2 regions of the Microbulbifer sp. NBRC 101763 genome follow, and region 1 is predicted to be linked to the other one. Evidence: predicted binding sites of a transcription regulator. Region 1 holds the regulator's gene; the other holds the start of a gene.
What was found. The regulator PhoB, encoded in region 1, activates phosphate uptake and scavenging genes when phosphate is short. The targets are predictions, from matches to a motif close to TGTCATAAANNTGTAACA.
Positions count from the first base shown of each region.

Region 2: the regulator PhoB is predicted to act here: its motif matches at 3,259-3,276, upstream of ABWV76_RS13805 (porin).

Region 1 covers NZ_BAABQV010000003.1:399,345-406,713, forward strand. Annotated here, with positions in the region: gene ABWV76_RS09865 (M48 family metalloprotease) at 1-269, opposite strand, end outside; gene ABWV76_RS09870 (DUF4265 domain-containing protein) at 339-818, shown strand; gene yaaA (peroxide stress protein YaaA) at 969-1,745, shown strand; gene ABWV76_RS09880 (DUF938 domain-containing protein) at 1,742-2,353, shown strand; gene ABWV76_RS09885 (hypothetical protein) at 2,356-2,715, shown strand; gene phoR (phosphate regulon sensor histidine kinase PhoR) at 2,751-4,076, opposite strand; gene phoB (phosphate regulon transcriptional regulator PhoB) at 4,213-4,917, opposite strand; gene ubiA (4-hydroxybenzoate octaprenyltransferase) at 5,027-5,869, opposite strand; gene ABWV76_RS09905 (chorismate--pyruvate lyase family protein) at 5,927-6,541, opposite strand; gene ABWV76_RS09910 (dicarboxylate/amino acid:cation symporter) at 6,668-7,369, shown strand, end outside.
Region 2 covers NZ_BAABQV010000005.1:210,534-217,902, reverse strand. Annotated here, with positions in the region: gene ABWV76_RS13815 (Crp/Fnr family transcriptional regulator) at 1-233, opposite strand, end outside; gene ABWV76_RS13810 (bifunctional 2-methylcitrate dehydratase/aconitate hydratase) at 576-2,060, shown strand; gene ABWV76_RS13805 (porin) at 2,195-3,133, opposite strand; gene ABWV76_RS13800 (DNA internalization-related competence protein ComEC/Rec2) at 3,506-5,959, shown strand; gene ABWV76_RS13795 (MotA/TolQ/ExbB proton channel family protein) at 6,039-6,662, shown strand; gene ABWV76_RS13790 (ExbD/TolR family protein) at 6,678-7,097, shown strand; gene msbA (lipid A export permease/ATP-binding protein MsbA) at 7,186-7,369, shown strand, end outside.

The DNA of each region.
Region 1 (7,369 bases):
TCATAGGGCAGTTGGGGCTGGTCCGAAACTCTAGCCAGTTTTTGTCCCACCCTGTTCACATAATCCTGCAAGCTGGGGTCTATGGTGTATTGCCCACCTTGTTGCTGCTGGTTTTTAGGGTACTGTTGCTGCCCCAGGCTCAGTTCCTGCTGGGTTGAGATCAGGGAGAATTGTTGTTCTCCGGTTACGGGGTTGACAACGCAACCACTGAGAATTGAGGTTGTTACAAATGCCGCAGTCGCGAAGAAAGTCTGGTTGCGCGAGATCATTGCCTGCCTCCCTGTATAATGCTGAGTATTTAGCGATCACCCATTGTACACAGTCCGGGAAGAGAGGTTATGACAGCACTACAGGTAATCGAGTTGTTTGCGGGCACGAACCCTGATGGCGAGCCGGTGGTAGAACGCCTGCAGGTGCGTATTAATGAAGACAGTAGCTGTCAGCTGGTACGTTCCCCCGCTTTTATAAAGGGCATCGCCAGCGGCGATAGTATCAAGGTAGATAAAGATACCCAGCAGTTTGAGCTGGTAAAACGCTCTGGTAATTTGTCAATCCGAGTATTTTGTCGCGGTGATAGCGCAGAGCTTTCGGATAAATTAACCCCCCAATTGGAAAAACTTGGAGGCGAATTGGATCTGGAAGTTCCGCGTATGCTGGTATACAGCATTCATGTCAGCTGCGGGTTCGAAAAAATTGAAAAGATCCTGAATAGTGTCTGCGATGGGGCCAACAGTGTCTGGTATTACGGCAACGTGTATGATCCCAAGGATGGCCAGACCCCCTTGAATTGGTGGCAGGATATTCTAAAGCCAGAATAGTCACGGCCGGGGTAAATCAAGGGTAGTAGCAATATTTACTGCCGCATTATGCTAAGAGAGCCGGGCAAAATTTCAGGTATGCCCTAGATTCGCAATTGGTTTGGAACGTCGCTAACAGCGATGGTTAGGCAGAGGAAAGTAAGGTATCCGATGTTAATAGTGATTTCTCCCGCGAAAACGCTGGATTATGAGAGTGAAATTCCCGAATTGGAAACCACCCAGCCGGAGTTTCTCAAGGAGTCTGCAGCATTGATCAAAGAGCTGCGTAAACTCAGCCCGCAGCAGATTTCCAGCCTGATGAAAATTTCCGATAAGCTGGGCATCCTGAATTACGATCGGTTCCAATCCTGGAAGCGGCCTTTTACTGCTACGAATGCACGAGCGGCGCTGCTCGCTTTTAAAGGCGATGTTTATACCGGTCTTGATGCAGAGTCTATGGGCAAGCGCGATTTCAGCTATGCGCAAAAACATCTGCGTATGTTGTCGGGGCTCTACGGTATCCTGCGCCCACTGGACTTGATGCAGCCTTACCGTTTGGAGATGGGCACCAAGTTTGAGAATTCCCGTGGTAAGAACCTGTATGAATTTTGGGGAGAGAAAACCACCGGGGCTCTCAATGAGCAGTTGCATAGCCTCAAGAGCCGTGAGTTAGTTAACTTGGCCTCAAACGAGTACTTCAAGTCGATCAGGCCCAGGGCACTCGATGCCGAAGTGATTACCCCACACTTCAAGGACCTGAAAAATGGCCAGTACAAAATGATCAGTTTCTTCGCTAAGAAGGCGCGGGGCATGATGAGTCGTTGGGCTATCGACCAGCGGGTAAAAAAGGCAGAAGAGCTGAAGGGCTTTGATGTCGGGGGGTATGAATACAGCCCTGAAATGTCCAGTGAACACGATTGGGTATTTACCCGGGACGAAGCGCAATGAGCGAGCAGGCCCTACCGGATGCTCCCTCCTGCGCGCGTAACCGTGATCCCATCCTTAAACAATTACGACGCCTGCTGGCTGATAGCCGGCAAGTGCTGGAAGTTGGAAGTGGTACCGGGCAGCATGCGGTCTACTTTGCTCCTCAGTTGCCCCAATTAACCTGGCAGACTTCTGAACGTGCGGAGATGTTACCGGGAGTTTGCGCCTGGTTGGAGAAGCAGCCCGCGCAAAACCTGCTAAAGCCTCTTGCCCTGGATGTCGATAGCGACTGGCCAGAGCTCAGTGCAGACGTGGTCTTTACCGCCAATACCCTGCATATCATGTCGAGAGAATCGGTAGAGCGCTTTTTCCACAAGCTCCCCTCGGTCTTGGAGTCCGGTGGTCAGCTGGTTGTCTACGGTCCTGTGAAAATTGATGGGGCTTTTATCGGGCCAAGCAATGCCGATTTTGATCTCTGGCTCAAGGAGCGCAACCCAGCCAGTGGTATCCGTGACCTGGAATGGTTGGATCAGCTCGCTGCAGATGCGGATATGCGGCGCGAAGAGCTAAGTTTCCTGCCAGCCAATAATCAACTGGTTGTCTGGCGTAAAAACGATAATAAGGAGTAAGTATGCCTGCGTGGTTTGAAGTAACGGTAATTGTGGCCTTTGCAATTGGCGCTGTGTATTTTTTTGCCAAGTATCGTGAGACTGCTGCTGCCCTGCACGAAAGTGAGCGTATGAAGACGCGCCTTTCTAATGACCTGAACCGCTATAAGGATGTGCCTCGCCTGCGCGCCTTGCGCGATGCTTTACTGGGTTCCCGGCCCCTGCCTACGGACGATGAGGGCAATGAGCACCTGTTGCTGCGTGATGGGGATTTGCAATTGCACCACCTGATCCTGAGCAGGGAGAGTACACCGGTTAATGATGAGGACGAGAGCACCTATACAAAAAATGGTGAAAAGGTAAGGCTGGAGGAGTTTGATTAACCCCGGCTTTATCTGGGTAAGGAGTGGGGCGGTGTTTAAGCGCCCACTGTCACCTCAGGACCTTGCTCTACTTTGCTAACCACTTTTTTGACAGGGAAGTGCAAAGTGAAAGTGCTGCCTTGTGTGGGAGTACTTTCAACACTCATTTCACCGCCGTGGCGTATCAGAACGTGCTTCACGATAGCTAGTCCCAGGCCTGTGCCGCCGCTGTCTCGCGAGCGACCGGGGTCGACCCGATAAAAGCGTTCAGTAAGGCGCGGGATATGTAAAGGGTCAATACCTATGCCTCGATCCTCCACACTGAAGTGACCGCCCCAGTTGTCCTGCCACCAGCGAAGCTTGATGGCCCCTTCATCAGGGCTGTACTTCACCGCATTCAGCACCAAGTTGGCAAAGGCACTGTGTAGCTCGCTAGCATCACCGCGAATGCAGCAGGGGATTTCGTTTTCCACTTCTATCTGGTGGCGACCACCACTAAAGCTGCGTGCTTCCCGCGCTACTCGCTCCATCAGTTCCTGCACATCTATCAGCATGTCGCCGCCAGTGCGCTCAGAGGTCTCCAGGCGTGCCAGAAGCAACAGGTCGTTGACCAGTGTAGTCATGCGTGCGGCCTGCTCCTCCATCTGTGCCAGTGGACGCTGCCACGCGGGTGGTGCCATATCACTGCCTTGCAAGGTTTCCAGGTAGCCGGCAATGACTGTCAGTGGGGTGCGTAGTTCGTGGGAGACATTGGCAACAAAATCGCGGCGCATCTGCTCCAGGTTGTGCAAGCGGGTGATATCGCGAACGATAACCAGTGCCTCATCTTTTCCATAGCGGGTAACCTCCAGCTGCAGGTGCAGTGCTTCATTGCCTGGGGCGGGAAGGGTCAGAGGCTCGCGCGAGTCGGTATCCTCGCTGTGCATGTAGCTGACAAAGTTGGGGTCACGGACAAAATTGACCAGGGATTGTCCGCTGTCACTGGCCTGCAGGCCGAGTAGCTCACCGGCAGCGGGGTTCCACCAAGCCAAATGGTCGCCATTCTCGAGAGCAACTATGCCCTCACGCAGAGCGCTGGTACTGTCCTGTACCCGCCGCAACATAGCGTGCAGCTTTTGTTTCTCACGGCGATGACGGCGTTGCATACGATAGAAGTCATCGTAGATTTCGCCCCAGATACCGAAAGAGGTGGGAGCGGGTCCGCGCCGGCCATTGGCCAGCCAGCGGTTGAAGCGCTGTTGTTGCCACAATACAGATAGAAGGTAGGCGGCCAGGCCCGCAATTAGGGCGAGCGACCAGTTGCCTGAGGTGAAACCGAGAATGGTGCAGCCCAGAGCGATAATTACAAAACGCGAAAACTCGCCAATACTGCGATCCAACATAGCGTTGCCGTGTTACCTGACGGACGCGAAAGGGCTCTGCCTGGCAGCCCTTCACGGTCAATACATCTTGGAAACCCATAGTTCTGAAGTGTGACCATTGGTTCCCGTGGAAGTCAGTGCCGATCTGTGGGGATTGTCACACTTTTTCGACAGTTTGCACAGAAAATCGATAGCCTGTTCCGCGTACTGTCTGGATATATCGGTCATGACCATCCACTGTCAGGGCTTTGCGCAGGCGACGGATATGCACGTCCACAGTGCGCTCTTCCACATATACGTTGCCGCCCCAGACATGGTCCAGCAATTGGGTACGTGTGTAGGCTCGCTCTTGGTGCGATAGGAAAAAGGTCAGCAGGCGAAATTCGGTGGGGCCCATATCTACAGGCTGTCCCTTGATAGTCACCCTGTGACTGAGAGGGTCCAGCACCAGGTTGCCGGCACTCAATGGGTCTTCCGGTGTGGCCGGGCCTGCGCGCCGCAACACAGCCTTGAGGCGTGCAACCAGTTCGCGGGGGGAGAAGGGCTTAGTGATATAGTCGTCGGCGCCTGTCTCTAACCCCTTGATTTTATTATCTTCCTCGCCTTTTGCCGTGAGCATGATGATGGGCACTGAAGCGGTCAGTTCATCGCGCTTGAGGCGCCTGGCCAGCTCGACACCGGAGACATCCGGCAGCATCCAGTCGAGCAGGATCAGGTCCGGCTTTTCATCGATAATCAGGGCGTGGGCCTCCTGGGCGTTCTCGGCTTCGAGGCAGCGGTAATCTGCCATCTCCAGCGCTATCCGCAGCATGTCGCGTACTGCGGCCTCGTCATCGACAATCAGAATCGTTTTACTGTGCATTTGCCTGCCATTCCCGCTCAGCTTCCAGGTTTTCCCGGTTATGGCTGGGGATTAAACGAGATTAATATGACAAATATATGACGGCTGCTGTCCGGTTCCCAGTCAGCAGTTAATTAAACAGATAATGCAGAAAAATTCCGGTAAATAACGCCAACCCTACCCAATTGTTGTTGAGAAACGCACGAAAACAGGCTTCTCTCCCCCGTTCGCGAACCAGCCATTGCTGGTAGGCAAACAATGAGGCCACAACGATAAGGGAAACGTAGTAAATGCCCCCGAGGCTAAAGCGTTGGCCGATGAGCAGCAGTGCTATCAATACCAGTAGCTGCAGGGCGGCAGTCATGACTTTGTCCATCTCTCCAAAAAGGATTGCTGTGGATTTAACCCCAATCTTCAGATCGTCATCCCGGTCCACCATGGCGTAGAAAGTGTCGTAACACAGGGTCCACAGCAAGTTGGCAACATAGAGGAGCCAGACTTGTGGTGGGACTTTGCCAGTTACTGCGGCGAAGGCCATGGGAATGCCCATGCTGAAGGCAGCACCCAGTACCACTTGGGGCAGATGGGTGTGACGCTTGGCAAAGGGATAGCAGAAAGCTAGTGCCAGAGCGGGTAAGGAAAGAAGAATAGTCAGTTGGTTGGTTGTCAGTACCAGCGCGAAGGCCAACAGGCTGAGTCCGGCAAAAAGTCCAAGTGCTTCTTTTGGAGTGATACTGCCAGTAGCCAGGGGGCGCTCAGCAGTGCGCTTTACTTTGCCGTCGATCTCACGATCAGCAAAATCGTTTACTGCACAACCGGCTGCGCGCATCAGGATCACTCCAAGTGTGAATACGGAGAACAGGTGCAGTCCCGGCCAGCCATCCGCAGCCAGCCATAGTGCTGCCCAAGTGGGCCATAACAGCAACAGAGAGCCGATGGGTTTATCCATGCGAGCCAGCTGCCAGTAGGGCATGATTGCGGGCCAGCGGGTGGCAATCTGTTGGCTGATCACGGTGGACTCTCCCAGTATCTAGTTAGTGACTGCGGCGGCTAAAGGTGAGGTCTCTGGCTGGAAACTTGAGAGAAATGTCTCTGCTACCAGCAGGGGCTTGTCCCGAAGCCAGAAAGTAGAGCGGCGACCCCAGGCGTTCTTATTCTCATTGCACAGGGTCTCCAGCTGGAAGTTCGGATTTCGCTGCAGGCGATTAAATTGAATATCACCACGGCGGATACCTGGCTCGCTGAAAAGTAACTCTCCTAATGGGCGGTCGTCCAGGCTGCGCAAATTGCGGGACTTGCCTTGTAGGCTGCGCATCGGCAATACGCTGCGGGCGTATACCCAGGGCTGGCCGCAGCCATACAGTAAAACCTCCCGCACCAGGGCGCGACTGTGCTCACGCAGTTTTAGTGCGCGACACTCCTCAGCAAGGGGTGTTTGCCAGCCCTGGAAGAGGACCTGTACACGAAAATCCTCGCCGCTCTGCTGCTTCAAAGCCGCCGTCAGCGAGCCCGAATATTCCAGCCAGGGCAACAGTGACTCGGGAGGCTCTGGGAGTGTTGGCTCTAGGGGCTGCCCACGCCAATCGCCGGTGGGTACAAATGGGGATTGGTGCAACGATAACTCCGCAGTCTGGAAAAATGGCATTGTACCTCGCCTGTTGGCGGCTGGCCTCACCCTGTTGCATTTTTGCTCCCTGAGTCGCCAGTGGATATAGTGCCCTCTTTGACGAAAACAACGAATCTATAACGAATCCATAAAGAGAAGCTTGTTATGGGGCTTACGACCAAAATTCTTGTGGGGATGATTGCGGGCATTCTTCTGGGGTGCCTGTTCAATTTCCTGAATATGAGCCAGCTGCTCGGCGAGGGTGTTACCAGCGCCATTAACCTTTACCTGACCGAGGGTCTTTTTGACATCATCGGCCGTATATTTATTGCCTCACTGAAGCTGATGGTGGTGCCGCTGGTGCTGGTTTCCCTGATTAGTGGTGCCTGTGCTTTATCGGAAGGCAGCCGTATTGGCCCATTGGCGGGTAAAACTGTTCTGCTCTATATGCTGACCACAGCCATCGCTATTACTCTGGCCCTTTGTTTGGCACTGATATTCCAGCCTGGGGTCGGTGTGAGTGAAACCGCGGCAGAGGCCACCGCGGCTTATCAGCCAAAGGAATCCCCACCCCTTTCCGAAGTGCTGGTAAATATTTTCCCCACTAACCCAGTAGCCGCAATGGCTGAAGGTAATATGCTGCAGATTATCGTGTTCGCCCTGCTGATGGGCTATGCGATTTCCCGCTGTGGCGAGCCGGGCCAGCGCATCGCTGCTTTCTTTAATGATATGAATGCTGTCGTATTGCGCATGGTGGGTGTGCTGATGGTGTTTGCCCCCTATGGAGTTTTTGCCCTTTTGGCAAAAACTTTTGCTGACTTGGGGTTTGGAGGGCTCTTGCAGTTAGGCAAGTACTTCCTGGTTGTA
Region 2 (7,369 bases), on a different contig from region 1:
CCTATTTTGGCAATTGCTTCGATATCTTGTGAATTCCCGCCTAGGCCGGGGCCAAACCAGGAGCCTGGTCCATATAAGTCTACAAGCCCAGAATTGCCTTGAAAATCCACTTTATGGATAAGAACATAGCCTGTATGAATAAAATAGATTTTTCTGGATTCTTGTCCCTGGCGGAATAATACTGTTTCTTTAGCGCAGTATATTCTTTTTGTTTTAGCGGCTATTTCTTGCAATTTAACATAATCCTGCTGGAGGCTCTTAAAGTTAGGTCTCTTTGTTTCGAGCGAGTTAGTTTTTTTGGGGGGGTCATTGAACCCTTAGCCTAATATCTAATTTCAAACAATATCGCGTCGGATGCACCCTAAATCCCTCACAAGCTGGTGTCTTAAATAGTAATGGTCTGGCAGGCCGACTTAATGTGGCGGTTGTAAATTCCAGGAGCCAGTATCATCAAGATATTTTTCTCGATTATCAAGCTTCGGGTCGAGGATCTCACTTCAAACTGATTAGTGGCGTTGTCGAAAACAGCTAAACTCGTGTAATTTCCTTTTGTTTTTTGCATCAGGCTCTTAGCTATGTGTTCTGATTCAAGCCGGGCTGACCGCCCAGATTATGATCAGGTGATACAGGATATTGCTGATTATGTCCTCAAATTCCAGGTTGATTCTAATGAGGCTTGGCGAACATCCCGCTATTGCTTGATGGATTCTCTGGGTTGTGCGTGTCTGGCATTAGGTTTTCCTGAATGCACTAAATTATTGGGTCCTCTGGCAGAGGGCACTGTGGTGCCTAATGGGGCCCGTGTGCCGGGTACCCAATTCCGTATGGACCCGGTAAAGAGCGCCTGGGATATAGGCGCTACCATTCGCTGGCTGGATTACAACGATACATGGCTTGCGGCAGAGTGGGGGCATCCATCTGATAACCTGGGGGCCATATTGGCGGTCAGTGATTATCTTTCCCGGAAGAAGATATCCGTTGGGGAACCCCCGTTAAAGATGCGAACAGTCCTGGAGGCAATGGTTAAAGCCTATGAGATCCAGGGTGTATTGGCACTGGCTAACAGCTTTAATCGTGTGGGACTCGATCATGTTTTACTTGTGCGGGTAGCTTCGGCGGCAGTGACGACCTGGTTAAAAGGGGGGAGCCGGGAAGAGGTGATGGCTGCAGTCTCTCTGGCATGGGTGGATGGCAGTGCTTTACGTACCTATCGACATGCGCCTAATACTGGTTCCCGTAAGTCCTGGGCTGCAGGAGATGCCACATCCCGGGGAGTGCGTCTGGCTGAAATGGCTTTAAGTGGGGAAATGGGGGTACCTAGTGCGCTGACAGCAAAGCAGTGGGGGTTTTATGATGTTTCTTTCAGTAAAACCAATGCCGATCAGAAAATAAAGGCGCCGGTAAATCGCCAATTTCACTTTTCCCGGGAGTACGGCTCCTATGTTATTGAAAATATTTTGTTCAAAATTTCTTACCCAGCCGAGTTCCACAGTCAAACGGCTTGTGAGGCGGCGATTATCCTGCATTCAAAGATTGAAGGACGTTTTGCTGATATTGATAAGGTTGTAGTCACTACCCATGAGTCGGCAATTCGGATTATTTCCAAAACAGGTCACTTGGCTAATGCCGCGGATAGAGATCATTGTCTTCAATATATTGTTGCAGTCGGCCTGCTGTTTGGAGATTTGTCCGCCGGGTGTTATGAGAATGATTTTCACCAGGATCATCCGGAAATAGATGAGTTACGTAAAAAAATTGAAGTTGTTGAGGATAAGCGTTATAGCGATGAGTATCTCGACCCGAACAAGCGATCTATTGCCAGCGCGGTCCAGGTATTTTTCAGGAATGGCAGCGAGACAGAAAAGATTGAAGTGGAATATCCATTGGGGCACAGACGCCGACGTAAGGAGGGTATGCCGTTGCTAGAGGAAAAGTTCAGGTCAAACCTGCTCTCGCGTTTTCCTCCTCATCGGGCGGAAAAAATCATTGATCTCTTCAAAGCACAAAAGAAATTTGAGGAGACGCCGGTAAATAGATTTATGGATTTATTGGTAATTTGACCAATTCAATTTCCGCTTAAAGTGGATACAGAAAAGGCGGCCAGAGGCCGCCTTTTCTTAAGTTCTTAAAGATACATGACAGCCAAACTGCTCAACCCAAACCCAATTTGGATGACTGCCCTAAAAAGCAATAATTAGAACTTGTACTCAGCACCGATACCGGCATAGCTGCGGTCGTAGTCGCCATCAGCAGTTTCGTCGGTGTAGAAACCGAATACTTTGGCAGAGCTGTTGAACTTGTAGTCAAGGCCCAGGCTGTAGGTCTCACCACCTTCCTTTTTAATATCAGACTGGCCGTACTGAGCCTTCATAGTCCACTGTTCGATTTTGTAGGCTACAGAGCCCATCCAGCCGTCGGTGCTGTTGCCAGCAGCGTCTTCCTGGTCTTCGAACAACGCACCTACCTGTACAGGGCCGATGTTGTACTGGGCTACAAAGCGTTGAACGTCGATGTCCTGGCCTTCAACATCCTGGTCGAATGCATAGGCCATGAAAACGCCATTGTTATCGTAGGCAACAGAAGCAGAGATACCGTTGTTGCGCTCTTCGCCAGTTTCTTCGTTAATGACTTCGCCTTTATTGCTGATATAAGCAGCAGAAGCTTTGAAGCCAGCGAAAGAAGGAGTAGTGTACTGCAGGGCATCTTCTTCGCGGTTGTCGCTGCTGGTAATCAGGCTTTTGATATCGCCTTCCAGGTCGTTGAACAGGTCAACTTTCTTCTGCGCAACTTTCAGCGGGGTGTCAAATTTACCCGCGATAACCTGACCAAAGCCGCCTTCCAGGCCAGCGTAGATGTTGCGTTGGGAGAAGGTGTCATCGGCGTCTCCGTCCATATCTACTTCGTATTCCATACGGTAGATACCCTTGATGCCGTCGGTCAGGGCGATTTCACCCTTAACGCCCAGGCGGGAAGCGTTGCTCTGAACGTCAGTTTCAGAGCCGTCACCCTCATCAGCAGCCTGGAAGGTGACATTGGCTTTGCCGTAAAAGTCGAGTACATCGCCTTCATCTTGGGCGTTGGCCATAGTAGGAATCATGGCAACGATGGCCAGAGAGAGAGCGGTCTTATTCATAGTCGTCTCGCACAGTTTATGGTTTTGGGTTGAGGGGTGGCCTTCCGTTCTGTTTGTTGGCTGTCCCTCTATTTGGTGCGGATTTTGCGACTTGAATATTACAAACATGTTAAAGATGGCACTTTTCTTAAAAAAATATGACCAGGCGGTGCCATTAATAACAGTTAAGGTAGCCTGAAAATTGTAAATCACGGCGTTTTAAGCCTTGAGTGGTGCAGCTGTATATCATTTGTAGATGAAGCCTTTGTGTGGATTCCTTACAGGGAGTATTTCTTATTGATAGCAATGGGCCGCAGGCTGACAGGCTCCCCTGTCGCCAAAAGAGAAAAAAGAGCTGGTGGGTCTAGGGTACCGATACTTGGCGGGCCGATTGTGTGGCTATGGGTGTTTTCCCTGTCAATTGTATTGGTTGGGCTACTTCCCGTATTGCCCCGGCCCACAGAGCTATTGGGTGGCTACCTGGTAGTAAGCCTTGTTGTGGCACCGTCTTCGCAGCGTATCAGTCTATGGGGCATTCTTTTAGTGTCCTTTGCTGGGTCGTCCTGGGCACTATTTTCCAACCAGGCAGTCCTGGATCAACGATTGCCTCTTTGGGCTCATGGGTCAGATCATTTCTTGGATATAGGAGTCACTTCTTTGCCAGAAATCCGCTCAGTAGACGGAGGGAGCTGGCAGCGAGATCCGGGTGTCAATATACGCTTTCAGGCTAAAGTGGTCTCTACGAATGAAGATATTGTCTCTGGGAGTCTTCTCTATCTCACCTGGTACCGAGTAACTCCGAGCGCTCTTGTTCAATTGCGAGGTAACAGTCATTGGAGGTTGCCCGTCCGTCTAAAGCGACCGCGGGGTAGTGTAAACCCCTATGGGTTTGACTACGAGGGCTGGTTATTGCGTCGTGGTGTGTATGCAACTGGCTATGTTCGCCCGAAAGATCTAAAGCCAGAATGGTTGGGGCAGGGCTGGGGGCTGGCGAAAATACGCGATGTGTTTCGTGAAGCTCTTCGAGAACTGCCGATTGAAAGGCCTGCACTGGCGGCCGCGCTGCTACTAGGGGATCGCAGTGGGCTCAGTGGGGAGGAACGTGAAATATTGCAGCGGACGGGGACAGCGCACTTGTTGGCCATTTCTGGACTTCACGTTGGGATGGTTGCGGGCTTTCTACTGCTGATCGGCAATATGATTAGTCGAAGTGCTGGTGTGTTTATTGGCGCTAGCCTGCGGTTACTTCCGGTCATCTTGGCGTCTTCCGGGGTCTTGGTTTACACCCTGCTGGCTGGCGCACCGCTATCAGCCCAGAGGGCGATGGTAATGACATGGGTGTTGCTACTCGCCTGGCAGTGGCGCCGTAGGATAGGTGCGGGATTTGCTTTCGCTCTGGCTTTGACGCTTGTACTGGTGATTCAGCCTCTTGCCTTTTACGAAGCTGGATTCTGGCTGTCATTCGCTGCAGTAGCGGCGTTGCTCCTCGGCTTCGGTGGGCGACAGGTGATTGGGAAGGGACACCAGGACCAAGGTAGGGAAGGGGGTTGGCGGTCGTTACCCAGGGTTGCAGATACTCTCAATGCTTTTCTTCAGCTGCTACGTAGCCAATGGCTGGTCGCGCTGGGCTTGATACTACCTTCAGTTGTCTACTTTTCCGGTTACAGCAGCGGCGGATTACTGCTTAACTTACTCGCTATTCCGTGGTTGGGCTTGCTAGTCCTGCCAGCTTTGATGTTGGGGGCTTTGTTAATAAACACGGCGTTGGGGCATTTGTTTCTCAGTTTTGCCGGATGGCAGCTGGACCTTCTCTTGCAGCTATTGGAGAGAGCTGACAGATACTTGCCCACCTGGCAGGCTCTGAGCCCTCCCCAGGGTGTGTTGATGTTATCAGTTGTCGCGGGGTGCCTGCTGATGTTACTGATGCCGAGGGGAATGCCGGGAAGAAACCTGGGGTGGCTATTCCTGTTACCTCTGATTCAACCGGTATTGCCTCTACCTGCAACTGAGCGTGAGGGGCTCACATTTGCTGTGTTGGATGTAGGGCAGGGCCTGGCTTTAGTTCTTTATTCTTCACGGGGTAAGCTGGTAGTTGATGCCGGGCCGGTTTCGAATTCCGGATGGAGTGCGGGAAATACAATTGTTGCACCGTTTCTCAGTGGTAGAGGAATTGATCAACTGGATGCGCTGATTGTCAGCCATGGTGATCAGGATCACGCCGGGGGCGTTGAGGGGGTGTTGTCTGGTAAATCTGTTAGCAACCTGTACGCACCAGGAAAGTTAGGGCAAAAATTAGCGGCTGGCTTGGATGTATTCTCCAAAACTTGCGTTGCGGGCAAAGAAGAAAAATTTGGTGATATTAATATCCGCTGGCTTTGGCCCGAGCAAGTAACAGTTACTGGTGAGGAGAATGACCACAGCTGTGTTGCCCTGGTTGAATGGGGTGAGGTACGGATATTGCTAACCGGTGATATCAGTGCTGCAGTAGAACGCCGCCTGCTAATGACTTATCCGCAGTTTGTTCCAGTGGATGTACTGGTGGCACCTCACCATGGTTCAAAGACTTCATCATCCATGGCTTTGTTGAACTGGGCAAAGCCCAGACATGTTGTTTTCAGTGCGGGATTTCGTCATCACTTTGGTCATCCACACTCCGAAGTGGTTGCGCGGTATCACGAAGTTGGTGCGCGAATTTTCAATACTGCCGACAGTGGCGCGGTTGAATTTTTCTGGGGGGAAAACGCTCTAGAACCTGAAATTTTTATCGCGCGGTCGGCTCCGCGATTTTGGTATGCGAGTCACACTGATAGCGAAGGATTACCTGGAAGACTTAGCCGCCGGGAGTAGCTGTGATAAAGTGCCCTTCCTGCATCTCAAGTGCAGAAGAAAATTACGAAAATCCCTCTCGCTGTTTGGGGCCAAAAAAGTGTTTGAAATAATAAAATCTGGCGGCTGGCTGATGTTGCCGATCCTGCTTTGTTCTGTTGCCGTAATTGCAATTTGTATTGAGCGCCTTTGGACTTTGAATCCCCAGCGTATTGCACCGCGTACTTTGCTAGGAGATGTTTGGGGGTGGCTGAAAAGCAACCAGGTAAACGCCGACAAGTTAAAAGAGTTACGTGACTCCAGTCCTTTAGGGCGCATTTTTGCTGCCGGGCTTTCCAACTCCCGTCATGGGCGGGAGGTTATGAAAGACAGTATTGAGGAAACTGCGAGCCAAGTGGTCCACGACCTGGAGCGTTTCCTGGGTGCATTGGGCACGATTGCTGCTGTTGCCCCTTTGATTGGTTTATTGGGTACCGTTATCGGTATGATCCAGGTGTTTACGGCAATAATGCTTGAAGGCACCGGAAACGCGGGTGTACTGGCCGGAGGTATCAGCCAGGCTCTGATTACCACTGCCGCCGGTTTGACTGTCGCGATTCCTGCACTGATGGCACACAGGTACTTTCAGCGCCGGGTAGATACCATCGTAGTGACTATGGAGCAGGAAGCGGTAAAACTCGTGGATGCTTTACACAGTGACCGCAAAATCGAAGATGCGGCCTGAGCGAGGTAGCAATCCATGCAGTTTCGCCGCCAAACCAAAGAGCAGGATGGGGTAAACCTAACGCCATTGATCGATGTGGTCTTTCTGCTCCTCATATTTTTTATGGTGTCTACTACTTTCACCAAAGAGAGCCATCTCAAGTTGAACCTGCCTGAGGCCGCGGGCCCTCAAGCAGCGGATCAACCGCAAGCTGTAGAAATTCTGATCAGTGCAGATGGCTCCTATTCGGTGGATGGTCAGGCACTGATCAATAAAAAACTGACCACTTTGAAATCTGCGCTGTCGGAAGTATCCGCAGGCGAGTACAATCGCCCGCTTGTGATAACCGCCGACGCCACAGCCCACCACCAGGCCGTGGTTCGTGCAATGGATGCCGCTGGACAGCTGGGCTTTGTCAACCTAAGCATTACTACACGGCAACCGGAAGAGAACTAGCGCGCAAAGCCTGCCTCGGTACTGCGATTGGTTATAGGTTTTGTGTGCGATCCCGCCCCTTAGGGGGTGGGTCCAGTCATTGGTCTGTATGAAGAAAGTAACCTTGCCCCCGAGCACACCACAGCGCGGGGCGCACACTTATCGACGCCTGCTCGCCTACGCCCGACCGCATCTGGCCATTTTTGCTGTTGCGGTACTGGGATTTTTCCTGTTCTCCATCATGGGCGTGAGCCTGATTGCTGTTACTGAGCTATTGCTCGACGCTGTTGGTG